Linked DNA regions of Fodinicurvata sp. EGI_FJ10296. The main gene of each other region encodes a partner of the protein of the gene in region 2 in a complex. Links are inferred from orthologs where the notes say so. Each region holds a gene or a part of one and is shown on either strand. Other genes may lie near its edges.

Region 1 (5,121 bases), on a different replicon or contig from region 2:
CCGGACCCGAAACCTGTCCCGGGTTTCAGACTCGAATTCCGGACCATAGCCGCCACCGCACAGGTGTTCAACCGGCAAGCCCGATGCCATTTCAGATTTGCGATGGCCCGCATAATGGTGTATTTCGTGATCAAATGCCGAACATAACATGTATTACCGCATGACGACCCTGACTTTCAATCTTGTCATGCTACCTCTCATTGCGGATCATGCAGGGTCCCGGGTCGAGACTCTTCGACCCATGGATATGGTGGCGGATTGGATCCGCCGCCCTCCCCTTCAACAGCCACAGCCGGTCGGGACGAACGGATAATGCTGACACATATCAGCGTCAGAGGCGCGCGGGAACACAACCTCAAGGACATCGACGTCCGGATTCCGCGTGACAAACTCGTGGTCATCACCGGCCTGTCCGGGTCCGGCAAATCGTCGCTCGCGTTCGACACCATCTATGCCGAGGGACAGAGACGCTATGTCGAAAGCCTGTCCGCCTATGCGCGGCAGTTCCTCGAACTCATGCAGAAGCCGGACGTCGATTCCATCGAGGGACTTTCCCCCGCCATCTCGATCGAACAGAAGACGACGAGCCGCAATCCGCGATCGACCGTCGGCACGGTCACGGAAATCTACGACTATATGAGGCTGCTTTGGGCAAGGGTTGGCGTTCCCTACTCTCCGGCCACCGGGCTGCCGATCGAAAGCCAGACGGTCAGCCAGATGGCCGACCGGATCATGGCCATGCCCGAGGGAACGCGCCTTTATCTGCTGGCGCCGATCATCCGCGGCCGCAAGGGCGAATACAAGAAGGAACTTCAGGACCTGCGCAAGCGGGGCTTTCAGCGCGTTCGCGTCGACGGCGCCCTGCACGAAATCGACGAAGTTCCTGCCATCAACAAGAAGACCAAGCACGACATCGAAGTCGTGGTCGACCGTCTGGTCGTGCGCGAAGGGTTGGGCAACCGGTTGCCGGACAGTCTCGAAACGGCGCTTTCGCTGACCGACGGCATTTGCATTGCCGAGGACGCGGATAGCGGCGCCCAGACCGTCTTCTCGTCGAAATTCGCCTGTCCGGTCTCGGGCTTCACGATCGAGGAGATCGAGCCCAGGCTGTTCTCGTTCAACAATCCGTTCGGTGCCTGCCCGGCCTGCGACGGCCTGGGCAGCACGACGGTCATTGATCCCGAACTTGTCGTGCCGGACCCGAAACTGTCGCTCGATCGCGGCGCCATCGCGCCCTGGGCAGGATCGTCGTCCCCTTATTACGGCCAGACGCTGAACAGCATTGCCGGCCATTTCGGTGTCAGTACGAAGGCGCCATGGTCAGAGCTTCCCGACGAGGTGCGAAACTGCATTCTACACGGATCCGGCAGTCAGAAGATCAAGTTCTCCTATGACGACGGATTGAGGTCTTACGATACGACCAAGACCTTCGAAGGCATCGTTCCCAACATGACCCGGCGCTATCGCGAGACCGACAGCAACTGGATCCGCGAGGAGATGGCCAAATATCAAAGCAGCCTGAGCTGCGATACCTGCGCCGGCCAGCGGCTGCGTCCGGAGGCGCTGGCGGTGAAGGTCGGCGGCCGCAATATCTCTGAAGCCGCCGAACTTTCAATCGGTAAGGCGGAAATCTGGTTCGGCAAGCTGGCAGAGTCGCTGTCGGCCAAGGATCGCGAGATCGCCAGCCGCATTCTGAAGGAAATCAACGACCGACTCGGATTTTTGACCAGCGTCGGCCTGACCTATCTGACACTGAGCCGCGCTTCGGGCACGCTTTCGGGCGGCGAGAGCCAGCGCATCCGCCTCGCCTCGCAGATCGGCTCCGGCCTGACAGGCGTGCTCTATGTTCTTGACGAGCCGTCGATCGGACTGCACCAGCGCGACAACGACCGCCTGCTGGAAACGCTGAAACGCCTGCGCGATCTGGGCAACACGGTGATCGTCGTCGAGCATGACGAAGACGCCATCCGGTCGGCAGATCAGGTAATCGATATGGGCCCCGGCGCCGGGGTCAACGGCGGCAATGTCGTCGCCGAAGGCACGCCGGCCGAGATCATGGCCAATCCGGCGAGCCTGACCGGACGCTATCTCATCGGCGCCGAGGCCATTCCCGTACCGCCGTCGCGCCGGCCGGGGCGCAAGGCCGGACGCAAGAAGGCGCTGCTCGGCATCCGTGGGGCCCGCTCGAATAACCTGAAAAGTGTCGATGCCGATATCCCGCTGGGGACCTTTACCTGCGTCACCGGGGTTTCCGGCGGCGGCAAATCCAGCCTGATCATCGAGACGTTGTACAAGGCGGTCGCCCGGGCGCTGCACGGCGCCCGCGAGATTCCCGGCGGCCATGACGAGATCGTCGGACTGGAGAATATCGACAAGATCATCGATATCGACCAGAGCCCGATCGGCCGGACGCCGCGCTCGAACCCGGCGACCTATACCGGGGCCTTCACCCCGATCAGGGAGTGGTTCGCCGGCCTGCCCGAGGCCAAGGCGCGGGGATACGGTCCCGGCCGGTTTTCGTTCAACGTCAAGGGCGGCCGGTGCGAGGCGTGCCAGGGCGACGGCGTGATCAAGGTGGAGATGCACTTCCTGCCCGACGTGTATGTGACCTGCGAACAATGTGACGGCCAGCGCTATAACCGCGAGACGCTTGAGGTTCACTACCGCGACAAATCGATTGCCGAAGTCCTGGACATGACGGTCGACGAAGGAGCGGTGTTCTTTCAGGCCGTCCCCTCGATCCGGGACAAGATGCAGACGCTGGCCCGGGTCGGTCTCGGCTATGTCAAGATCGGCCAGCGCGCGACAACCCTGTCCGGCGGCGAGGCCCAGCGGGTGAAGCTGGCCAAGGAACTGGCGCGGCGCTCGACCGGTCGAACTCTCTATATCCTCGACGAACCGACCACGGGCCTGCATTTCGACGATGTCCGCAAACTGCTTGAGGTTCTCCACGAGCTGGTCGACGCCGGCAACACCGTCGTCGTCATCGAGCACAATCTCGAAGTCATCAAGACGGCGGACTGGCTGCTCGATCTGGGGCCGGAGGGCGGCGACGGCGGTGGACGCCTGGTCGCGTCCGGCACGCCGGAACAGGTCGCAGGCAACACGGACAGCCACACTGGCCATTATCTGGCGCAGATACTGAAATCCGGAAAAGCCAGAAAGCTGGCCTAAAGCCGGGTCAAGTCGGTCGATAGCCTATCCGGTGACAGACCGGGCAACAGGCTGAGCTCGATTCGATCGGCGACGGCCTGCAATGCGACGGATTGTTCGGGCGGCAAATGCTGCGCTTCGGCCCGAAGGCGGCCGACAACGCCGGCATAGTGCGCGACGAGACACGGATTTTGGGCCGGCACAGATTGTGGGAAGCCGTTGCTGTCCGACGCGTTTCGGCTCGTTGCGGATCCGGCATCGATTCCCGATGCCCGTTGATGGGCTGAAGCCATGGGAGTTCAAGCTCTGAAGTCGTTGGCCCAACTCGGCTGCTTTGGGCGCCAAAAAGTGCGCGACCAGGCCGATAAATGTTGGGTATAGCCTCAACCGTTCCGCTACACAAACAACCCTGGATTTTATTTCCTAAAAATAGGCAGTGATTTTAGGAAAGTCTCCGGCACTAAGCCCGGCGACCAACGCTAAATGGTTACATGGTGTTAACTTGCAAGCTGTATAGCTAATATAACCATCCCGATTTTCCCCATTCTTGCAGCAATCTGACTTTCGGATTGCCGCTCGAAACACGAGGACTGGCGACATGGCAGGGATGCACCAACAGGACCTTAAATGAGGCTATGCATGATTGTCGAAGCGACGGACCTCAAGGAAAGCGATCGTCAACTATGGTTCTCCGCAGTGCGTCTGGCGGAACAGGCCTCCGGAACCTTTCGTGCGGCTCTGCACGACACAGACCTTCAACATTTATTCGACTATTGGTTGTATTTATCAAGAAACCACGGGGCCGCCAAGTCGGCATTCGATCCGCTCGCGGTTTCACCGATGCTGGGCCACGTTCAGATTTTCGAGGCACTGGACGACAACAGGATTCGTGTGCGCCTGTCAGGAACGCACGCCAACGGCATGATCGGTCACGACGTTACTGGCAGCTTCCTGGAAGACTATATCAGCCATGATCATACGGCGGTCCGGTATTTCCTCTATCACCAGGTTTGCAAACGCGGCACACCCCTGTTCTATACCGACTCCGTGCGCGTCGATCATCGGGATATCTTCTGGAGTCGTCGGCTATTGACGCCCCTATACGATGACCTCGGAGTCTGCCGGTATCTATACAGCGCCGTCAAACTCCACACCCCTGTGAATTTTCGGTCCGACAACGAGCTGCTGGATATCGGATTGGCCGGCCCCGATGACCTGACGGTGGGGCAGCCGGACTGAGCGATCGATCTGCCCGGACTATTGCGCGCCTTGCGCAATGCCGTTGAACGCAAGCGCACGGAAGCAAGACACGGGCCACGAGACGAAATGGCACTGCAGACCGGCCATACAGCCAGGAACGACGATCTGATGGGGCTGGAAGTCACCATCACACCGTTGTCACGGATCGGCTTGTCACTTCAGACCGTCTTTGCTGCAGGAACTGGAGAATTCAACTTTCGGCAATCCGTGACAACGGTTCATGCGTTCAAAAGGTGCACTGATGAAAAACAGAATGATCGCTTGTGCTGCGGCCGGCATTTTTTTTCTGAGCAACGCGGCGATTGCCCAGACGATGACGCCGGATGATGCGGTTTCCGCAATCGAGGCCCGGGGTTATACCGACGTGACCATCGTCGACGAAGTAGCCGCCGCAGGCTTCTACATCATCGAGGCAAAGGGCGCCGAAGGCCAGACCCTTGTCATCGAGTTCGACGCCGAAACCGGTGAATGGCTGGAAGTCCCGAGCGACAACGGCATGGACGACGGTCAACTGCAGGATGACTCCGAGTCCGATCTGTAAAAAGCGGCTGGCCGACAGACTCGACGCACCGCGATCAACGATGGGCCGTCAGGGATGAACCGCGAGCGACCCTCGCGGCTTATCCTTTTTCGCGCATCAGGCGGGCCTTCTCACGGTTCCAGTCGCGCTTCTTTTCCGTTTCACGCTTGTCGTATTTCTTCTTGCCC
Region 2 (8,968 bases):
TGGGCATCGGGATCGGCCAGACGAAAGGCGGGGAGGCCGCTTTGCCGCGTTCCCAGCAATTCGCCCGCGCCGCGCAATTTCAGATCCTGTTCGGCGATGACGAATCCATCGTCCGTCTCGCGCAGGGTGTTCAGCCGCTGCTTTGCGACGGCGCCGAGAGGGGCGGCATAGACCAGTACGCAGCTCGACCGGCCCGATCCGCGGCCGACACGGCCGCGAAGCTGATGGAGCTGGGCCAGGCCGAACCGCTCGGCGTGTTCGATCACCATGACGGTGGCGTTGGGAACATCGACACCGACTTCGATGACGGTGGTGGCCACCAATACAGATAGCCTGCCCTCCGCGAAATCGGTCATGACGGCGTCTTTCTCCGCGCCCTTCATGCGCCCGTGAACCAGACCAACCCCCTCGCCAAGCAGTTTGCACAGGGATTCGTAGCGTGTGGTGGCAGGGGTCAGATCGGCGACGCCTTCGGAATCCTCCACCAGTGGGCAGACCCAATAGGCCTGGCCGCCACCGGAAATCTGGCGGCGAAGGCCCTCGATCACCTGGTCGATGCGGTCCGTTGGCAGGGCAACCGTCGTGACCGGCTGGCGGCCGGGCGGCTTGCCGACGATTCGCGATACTTCCATATCGCCGTAGGCTGTCAGCTGCAGCGTTCGCGGTATCGGCGTGGCGGTCATGACCAGCACGTCCACGCCCTGGCCCTTGGACGTCAGTTGCAGGCGCTGATGCACACCGAACCGGTGCTGCTCATCGATCACGGCAAGGCGCAAATCGCGAAAGGCGACGTCCTCCTCCAGCAGCGCATGGGTGCCGACGACGATGGCGGCGCGTCCATCGGCCAGTCGTTCCAGGACACGGGTACGCGCCTTGCCCTTTTCCCGGCCGGTCAGAATGACCGTGTCGATGCCGACCTTCGCCGCCATCGGCCCGACTGTCTGAAGGTGCTGGCGGGCGAGAATTTCCGTCGGTGCCAGCAATGCCGCCTGACCTCCGGCTTCGACCGCCGCCAGCATCGCCATCAGGGCGACGACCGTCTTGCCGGAGCCGACGTCTCCCTGCAGCAGGCGCAGCATGCGGTGTTCCGCGGCCATATCGCCGGCGATCTCCGACAGCACCTGACGCTGCGATCCGGTCAGCGTGAACGGCAACGCCGCCTCCAGCGGGCCGGCAAGGCGGCCGTCGCCGCGGGTCGGCCGTCCCTTGAGCCGGCGCAGGCTTCGCCTGACGAGGCAAAGGGCAAGCTGATTGGCCAGCAACTCGTCGAAGGCGAGGCGGGCCCGCGCCGGCGCCGGTGGCTCGATGTCCGCCGGCGTGGCGGGTGAATGCAGGCGGGCCGTCGCCTCGCGAAAGGCAGGCCAGCCGCGTGCCTTGAGCCACGAGGCATCCTGCCATTCGGGAAGGTCGGGCACCCGCGCAACCGCCGCTGCGGCGGCCTTGACCAGGACGCGGGGCAGCAGGCCTGCAGTCAGCGGATAGACCGGCTCGACGATGGCAATGCTGTCGAGGCTGCTTTCCGGACCGTCGCGGTCGGGATGCATCATCTGCGGCGTGCCGTGATAGCGATCGATTCGCCCGCTGACGACCCGCTTTTCTCCTGGCGGGAATTTCTTTTGCAGCGTCTCCGCCCGGGCGTGGAAAAATCCGATGATCATCGTGCCGGAGTCGTCGGATGCCTTGATGCGCCGGGGGGCACGACTGCTGGAAGGGGGCAGGTGCTCGTCGATGTGCACCACGACCGTGGCGGTTTCTCCGTCGGCAAGGTCAGCGATCCGGCGGATGGTACGGCGGTCGATCAGCCCGCTGGGAGGCAGGAAGACCAGATCGACCACGCGCCGCCCCGCGACCTTTTCGATCAGGTCGGCGACGCGCGCGCCGACACCGGGAAGGGCGGTCGTCTCGGCGAAAAGGGGAAACAGGATTGGCGGTCGCACGGTCGGCGTTCTATATCGGTCTATATTGAATGACGGACAGCAATCGATCCCAGACGCTAGCACGAATGGCACCGACCGATGACAAGCGCAATAGATACACCGGCTTCAGATCCAGAACAGCGCGATACCGTGCAGGAGCAGCGCCGACGGCTTCGCTTTCGGTGCTGGCATCGCGGGACCCGCGAAATGGATCTGATTCTGGGCAGCTTTGCCGACTCCCATATCGCCTTGTTGGGCCCCGAGGAACTGGACGAACTGGACCGGCTGTTGAACGCGTCGGATCCTGATGTCTACAACTGGATCACCGATCGCGAAGAGCCACCGCCGGAGATGCGCTGCGGCGTGCTCGACCGTCTGAAATCCGCCGGCCCGCCATCGACGCCCGGTGCGGTAACTGTCAATCTCCGCGGCGCTTGACCGAACGGGGTTGGCTGGTCCATTTCCTGTGTCGCCCCGCCGGCCACGCATCTGCGGCCGGACCCCGCGCGTCCGATACGGAATTCACTGTTGAGCAAGTCCGCCTTTCTCGATACCTCAACGCCGGGCAAGACCCTGATCGGGGGCGCACCGGACGGCCAGGATGCCCGCATACTCGCCGCCATCGCGAGAGGCGGAGCGGTAACGGTCATCCACGCCTGCAGCGACGACGCCCGCATGGCGCGTCTGGCGGATATGGTGGCGTTTTTCGCGCCGGGTCTCGATATCGTGACGCTGCCGGCCTGGGACTGTCTTCCCTATGACCGGGTGTCGCCGAATCCGGACATCGTGTCGCAGCGGATCAACACGCTCAGTCAGCTTGCCGGCGGCCGGCGTCCTGCCGTCGTTCTGACGACCGTCAATGCCATCCTGCAGCGGTTGAGCCCGCGATCGCTGTTCAAGGATGCGGCGATGACACTGACGGTCGGTGGCCGCCTCGATCTCGAAGCCGCGCAGTCGTTCCTCGCCCGAACCGGCTACACACGCTCTCAGACGGTGCGCGAGCCGGGCGAGTACGCCGTGCGCGGCGACATCGTCGACATCTATCCAACCGTCGACGTGGAACCGGTCCGCATCGATCTGTTCGGTGAAGAGATCGAGAAGATCCGCCATTTCGACCCTATCAGTCAGCGGACGACCGGCACGGCCGAAACGGTCGTTCTGCAGCCGATGAGCGAAGTTCCCCTGGACCCCGACGCAATTGCCCGCTTCCGGTCCGGATACCGGGAGGCGTTCGGCGCCGTCACCGATAACGATCCGCTCTATGAAGCCGTCAGCGCCGGGCGCCGGTATGCGGGCATGGAGCATTGGCTGCCGCTGTTCTTCGAAGAGACGGAAACGCTCTTTGATTACGTTCCCGATGCCGCGTTGACTCTGGATTATCAGATCGAAACCGCGATCGAGGGCCGTTTTGCCCAGATCGCCGACTTCCATGAAGCCCGCACCACGATGCAGAATGCCGAGCGACGGTCCGACAGCGCGGTTTACAAACCGCTGCGGCCCGATCGGCTCTATTTGACGGCGGCAGAATGGGACGCGGCGCTCGACGATCGCCCCGTTGCCGCGTTCTCGCCGTTTGCGGTGCCGGACGGAGTCTCGCGGTCGGTCGACGCCAGCGGCCGCCGGGGGCGCGAATTCTCCGATGTCCGCGCGAATCCGGATGCCAACCTGTTCGACGAGCTGCGCCGCCACATCGTCACGCTGACCAGTGACGGCCGGAAGGTGATCGTCGCCGGATACACGACCGGATCGCGCGAACGCCTTCGCGGGCTGATGCGCGATCATGGCGTCGGCGATGTTCCGGCGATCGACGATATCAGCGGGACCAAGGGGCGCGGCGCCGCCAAGGTGTCGGCTGCCGTGCTTCCGGTCGAAAGCGGCTTCGTGACCGCGGATCTGGCGGTTGTCGCGGAACAGGATATCTTCGGCGACCGACTCGCCCGGCCGGCCCGCCGACGGCGCCGCGCGGATGCATTCCTTTCCGAGGCGTCGACCCTGTCCGAAGGCGATCTGGTGGTCCATACCGAACATGGTGTGGGAAAATACGACGGCATCGAAACCGTAACGGTCTCGGGCGCGCCGCACGATTGCCTGCGGCTGTTCTATGCGAACAACGACAAGCTGTTCGTGCCGGTCGAAAACATCGAGGTGCTCTCCCGTTTTGGTGGCGAGGGCGCTTCGGGGCAACTCGACAAACTTGGCGGCGCCGGGTGGCAGGCGCGCAAGTCAAAGGTCAAGCGCCGGCTCAAGGACATGGCCGACGAATTGCTGCGGATCGCTGCGGGCCGGGAACTGAAAAGCGCCGAGCCGATCGTACCAGCCCCCGGCTTGTACGAGGAATTTGCCGCCAAGTTCCCGTTTCCGGAGACCGAAGACCAGTTGCGGGCAATCGATGAGGTGCTGTCCGATCTGGCGTCGGGCAAGCCGATGGACCGCCTGATCTGCGGCGATGTCGGCTTCGGCAAGACCGAGGTCGCCCTGCGCGCGGCCTTCGTGGTCGCCATGGCAGGTTTTCAGGTGGCGGTCGTGGTGCCGACGACCCTTCTGGCCCGTCAGCACTTCAACACGTTTCAGGAACGGTTCCGGGGCATCCCGCTGAAGATCGGCCAGATGTCGCGGATGGCGGGGCCGAAGGAAACACGGGCCGTCAAGGAAGGGCTGGCATCGGGCGACGTCAACATCGTGATCGGCACCCACGCCCTGCTTGCCAAGGGGGTCAGTTTCGACAATCTCGGCATGGTGATCGTCGACGAGGAACAGCATTTCGGGGTCAAGCAAAAGGAAAAGCTCAAGGCGCTGCGCACGGATGTTCATGTGCTGACCCTGACGGCAACGCCAATTCCCCGGACACTGCAGCTGTCGATGTCGGGGGTGCGCGACCTGTCGCTGATCGCGACGCCGCCGGTCGACCGACTTGCGGTGCGAACCTTCACGCTGCCGTTCGATCCGGTCGTGATCCGCGAAGCCATCCTGCGGGAGCATTTCCGCGGCGGTCAGACCTATTATGTATGCCCCCGGGTACAGGATCTGGAAGAGATCGAACCGCGCATTCGCGAACTGGTGCCCGAAGTCCGCATCGTCGTTGCGCATGGCCGCATGCCGGCCAGCCAGCTCGAAGACATCATGACGGCCTTTTACGACGGCCAGTTCGATGTTCTGCTGTGCACGACCATCGTGGAATCGGGCCTGGACGTGCCGTCGGCAAATACGATGATACTGCATCGCGCCGACATGCTGGGTCTGGCGCAGATGTATCAGTTGCGAGGCCGGGTCGGTCGGTCGAAGCTGCGCGGATACGCGTATGTGACCTATCAGCCTGGCAAATCCTTTACCAAGGCGGCGCAGCAACGACTTCATGTATTGGAGACGCTCGACACACTGGGTGCCGGGTTCACGCTGGCCAGCCACGACATGGATATCCGGGGCGCCGGGAACCTGTTGGGCGAGGAGCAGAGCGGGCATATCCGCGAAGTTGGGGTTGAATTGTTCCAGCAGATGCTGGAGGAGGCCGTTGCCGAGGCGCGCGGTCAGGGCACCGATGACAGCGAGTGGACCCCGCAGATCAATCTGGGCATGCCGGTTTTGATCCCCGAACGCTATGTGGCCGATCTCGATGTGCGTCTCGACCTGTATCGCCGTATCGCAAGGTTGGTGGACGCAGCAGAGATCGAAGCTTTTGCCGCGGAGTTGATCGACAGGTTCGGCACTCTGCCTGAAGAAGTCGAAAACCTGCTGAACCTGATTCAACTGAAGCGCCAGTGCCGTCAGGCGGGCGTCGAGAAACTCGACGCCGGACCGAAAGGCGCGGTCATCGCATTCCGCGAAAACAGCTTCGTGCGTCCCGACCGGCTGGTGGCTTTCATCGGAAAGAATTCCGAATCCGTCAAACTGCGTCCCGATCACAAGCTGGTCTACACGCGGGCGATGGACTCCGTGGACGATCGGGTTCGAGGGGCGCAGCGGATCATGCGCGAACTGGTATCGCTGACTGCCGACGCCTGACCGGCCATCTGTTCGATTCACGGGGCTTTCGCGCATTCTCGGCCCCACCCTGATCGTCCCCGACACCGATCGGGGACCCCGAGCCGGATGCACCCGATTCGTGTGTCACGATCGAGAGTTGCTGCACGAGGTCCCGGGCGCAGCGCGTCACTTCTTGGCCGCCCTGCGCCCGGGACGATCAGGTGTGGAAATCACTATTTCCGCTATCGATCTCGATGTTTGAATTCAATTGCACCGGCCACGGAGAGGCTAGGGTGCTCAATCACGAGCCGCTGATTTCCTCTGCCGTGATTATTTCACCGTCGTAGATTTCGGGATGGTCGATAAAAGGCAGGAACGCAGCCGCCCCTTGGGCGCCAGACAAGGCATAGCGGCCGTTGAAGACGAAACACGGCACGGCCTGAACCCCCATGCGGCGGGCAGCGTGATCACGGTTTTCGATCAGGCCGCTATCGGCACCGCTGACCAGATATTCGCGCACCATGTCCGGGCGGTGGCCCAGTTCTTCGGCGAGTTCCGTCAAAACACAAATATCGCCAATGTCGCGTCCCTCGACCATGAAGGCTGCGAAAATTCTGTCGATCAGAATTTCGGCTGGCTGTCCGCGACCGGTCAGAAAATGGGTCAGGCGGTGCGCATCCAGAGTATTGGGCGTCCTTGGAATTCGGTCCAGATCGATGGGGATGCTTTCGTTATCGGCCGACAGGCGTATCAGGCGCAGAATATGGGCAACCCGTTCCAGCGCGCCAAATTTGGCAATGAGATAGCTGCGCCGGTCGATCCCGCCGCGCGGCATGCCCGGATTGAGTTGATAGGGCTGCCAACGAAGCCGGACGGCGGCATGCGGGCGTGACTCAAGGGCACGTTGCATCCGATGGCGGCCGATATAGCACCACGGGCAAGCGAAATCGAAATAGACGTCCAAAACAATGGGTGCGCTTGGCGCAGTTTCGGCGAGGGTTGGGGATTCCGCTGCGGGCCTGGATGGTGAACTCATTGTTAACATCCCGTCGCTATCGTTTTGGCAGTCGAAACGATTCCGGCGCTGCTGCCGGATGCAATACCGGACGCAATGTAGCAAGGAAACGTCAATGGCCGAAGAGTCAGCCCGCGCTTATGCCATGCGTCAGGTTCGGGATGCTATCGCCAAATCCGATGGCGACCGCGGTACAGCCCGGCGCATGGTGCTTCAGGCTTGCGCTCGTGATGCCCGGCTCCTGGGCGGCCTGACGGGTCCTTTTCTCAAAGGGATCATAGCTCACGCCATGGAAAATGCCGGCGAGGGCGCAGGCAAAAGTGCGGCCAGCGACAAGGATGCCGATACCAGCGGCCGGGCGAAGGCAAAAGCCAGAAGCAAGGCTCCGAGCAGGCCGAAGTCCCTGTCGAACGAGGGTCTGGACGCCGTGATCGGCACTCTGACGGAACGCATCGGTGCCGCGCCGGGACAAAGCCGTGGCGCGGCGATTCTCAGCGGACCCAAGCCCACAAAGGCCGGAGACAAACACCGCCAAAGCCTTCAGACGCTGGCAAGGGCGTTCGCCCGCAAGCGTTATGATCAGCGTTTCGATCCGGGCAGTTGAGCCGGATTGCTGCTGCCCGTCCCGCCGGAACCGGTCAGGATCGCGAATCTTTCCAGGAAGGCCTTTTTGGCGTCGTTTGGCGAAAGGGCCGTCAGGGGCCCGACTTTTTCCCGCCGTCGATATCCCAGGACGCGTCTGGCTTCGGCGGTCGTGAATCCCGCAAGCTCGACAGCTTCCGAATAGGCCGCGATGCGATCAGCGACCTTGATTCGCTCTTTCAGTGCTTTCGGGGCCACGGGCGGCAGGCCGAAACGTATGTGGATCGCCGCCTGCAGCCCCGATTCCACTGCTTTATAGTCGGCCCCTATAGCGCCCTTGAACGGTGAAATGATGTCGCCGATCACATATTCCGGCGCGTCGTGCAAAAGAGCGGCCAGACAATCCGCAGCCGGAGCATCGGATTTGGCGGCGCGAAAAATTTCCTCAACGATTAAGCTGTGCTGGGCAACGGAAAACGCGAAGTCGCCGATCGTCTGACCGTTCCAGCGCGCGACCCTGGCCAGACCATGGGCGATGTCTTCGATCTCGACATCCAGCGGCGACGGGTCGAGCAGGTTCAGCCGCCGGCCGCTGAGCATCCGCTGCCATGCGCGCTGCGTCGTGCTGCCCGCCGTCATACTGCGCCCCATGTCGAGTTGAAGCGCGCGGAAAGCATTGGCGATAGTGCTGAAAACATGAAGGGTTTCGACTGTTGACGTTTCGGTACCGGCCCCGGGACGGCGCGGCTGACGGGTGGCGCCGCATCCTCGCATGGATCGCCCCGTCGGGTCAGCCAATACCGCTTTGATCAATCTCTTCGGTTCGCCTGGTCATCGGTGGGGTTCGGTAGAGGCAGGTCAGGACCATTGGAGGTACCCATGAACCGGGCGACGAGCTTGAAAGCCGCCGGCGCAAACAGCACGATTACAATGATACGCACGATATGGTGGGTGGCGACGAACGCCGCGTCGACGTCGAGCGCCAGGGCGATCAGGCTCATTTCCGCCAGACCGCCGGGCGCATAAGCCAGAACGATGGCTGCGGTGTCGATGCCAGTGACCTGATGCAAGACCAGTGCGAACGCAACCGTGATGGATAACATGAGTGCCGTCAGCCCGAGTGCGATCAGGAAGACCTTGCCGATCTGCCGGGCGCTCATCCCGACGAACCGGGCGCCGATCGCTGCACCCACCACGACCTGGGCGGTCGCGATGAGAAGGGCAGGCGGGCTGCTATTGGTCCAGCCTCCCAGATGGATCAGTGCCGAGAGTACCATTGGACCGACCAGAACGGCAGCCGGCAGTCTGAAGTATAACGCTATCGGAGCGCCGAGGACGCAAAGCGCGAGAAGAAGGTAATCCCGGATCGGGATATCGAAAACGTCGGGTCCGAGTGCGCCGCGCGAGCCGGCGTCGATTCCGCCGAACAACTGGAACCAGAACGGAATTGTCACGACCACGATCATGATTCGCGACGAATGGCTGAGAGCAATCG

Evidence for each region.
Region 1: the proteins of mfd (region 2) and uvrA are in contact, whole or in part, in a crystal structure (PDB 4DFC), measured with the Escherichia coli proteins. The link is inferred for Fodinicurvata sp. EGI_FJ10296 from one-to-one orthologs.

What each region holds. Positions count from the first base shown.
Region 1 is NZ_JBFCVL010000002.1:298,874-303,994, forward strand. What follows is about bases 1-3,374. They hold uvrA (excinuclease ABC subunit UvrA), read left to right. Parts: upstream 1-312; coding sequence 313-3,174; downstream 3,175-3,374. Outside these bases: ABZ728_RS04835 (PAS domain-containing protein), read left to right, coding at 3,793-4,392; ABZ728_RS04840 (hypothetical protein), read left to right, coding at 4,480-4,740; ABZ728_RS04845 (hypothetical protein), read left to right, coding at 4,727-4,954; SsrA-binding protein SmpB, read right to left, coding at 5,034-5,121. UniProt on the Escherichia coli protein: The UvrABC repair system catalyzes the recognition and processing of DNA lesions. UvrA is an ATPase and a DNA-binding protein. A damage recognition complex composed of 2 UvrA and 2 UvrB subunits scans DNA for abnormalities.
Region 2 is NZ_JBFCVL010000005.1:317,272-326,239, reverse strand. The notes cover bases 2,286-6,115. They hold mfd (transcription-repair coupling factor), read left to right. Parts: upstream 2,286-2,609; coding sequence 2,610-5,915; downstream 5,916-6,115. Other genes in these bases: ABZ728_RS12855 (succinate dehydrogenase assembly factor 2), read left to right, coding at 2,286-2,354. Outside these bases: ATP-dependent DNA helicase RecG, read right to left, coding at 1-1,937; more of ABZ728_RS12855, read left to right, coding at 2,016-2,285; ABZ728_RS12845 (DsbA family oxidoreductase), read right to left, coding at 6,178-6,912; ABZ728_RS12840 (hypothetical protein), read left to right, coding at 7,007-7,495; ABZ728_RS12835 (HD family hydrolase), read right to left, coding at 7,471-8,112; ABZ728_RS12830 (AbrB family transcriptional regulator), read right to left, coding at 8,283-8,968. UniProt on the Escherichia coli protein: Couples transcription and DNA repair by recognizing RNA polymerase (RNAP) stalled at DNA lesions. Mediates ATP-dependent release of RNAP and its truncated transcript from the DNA, and recruitment of nucleotide excision repair machinery to the damaged site.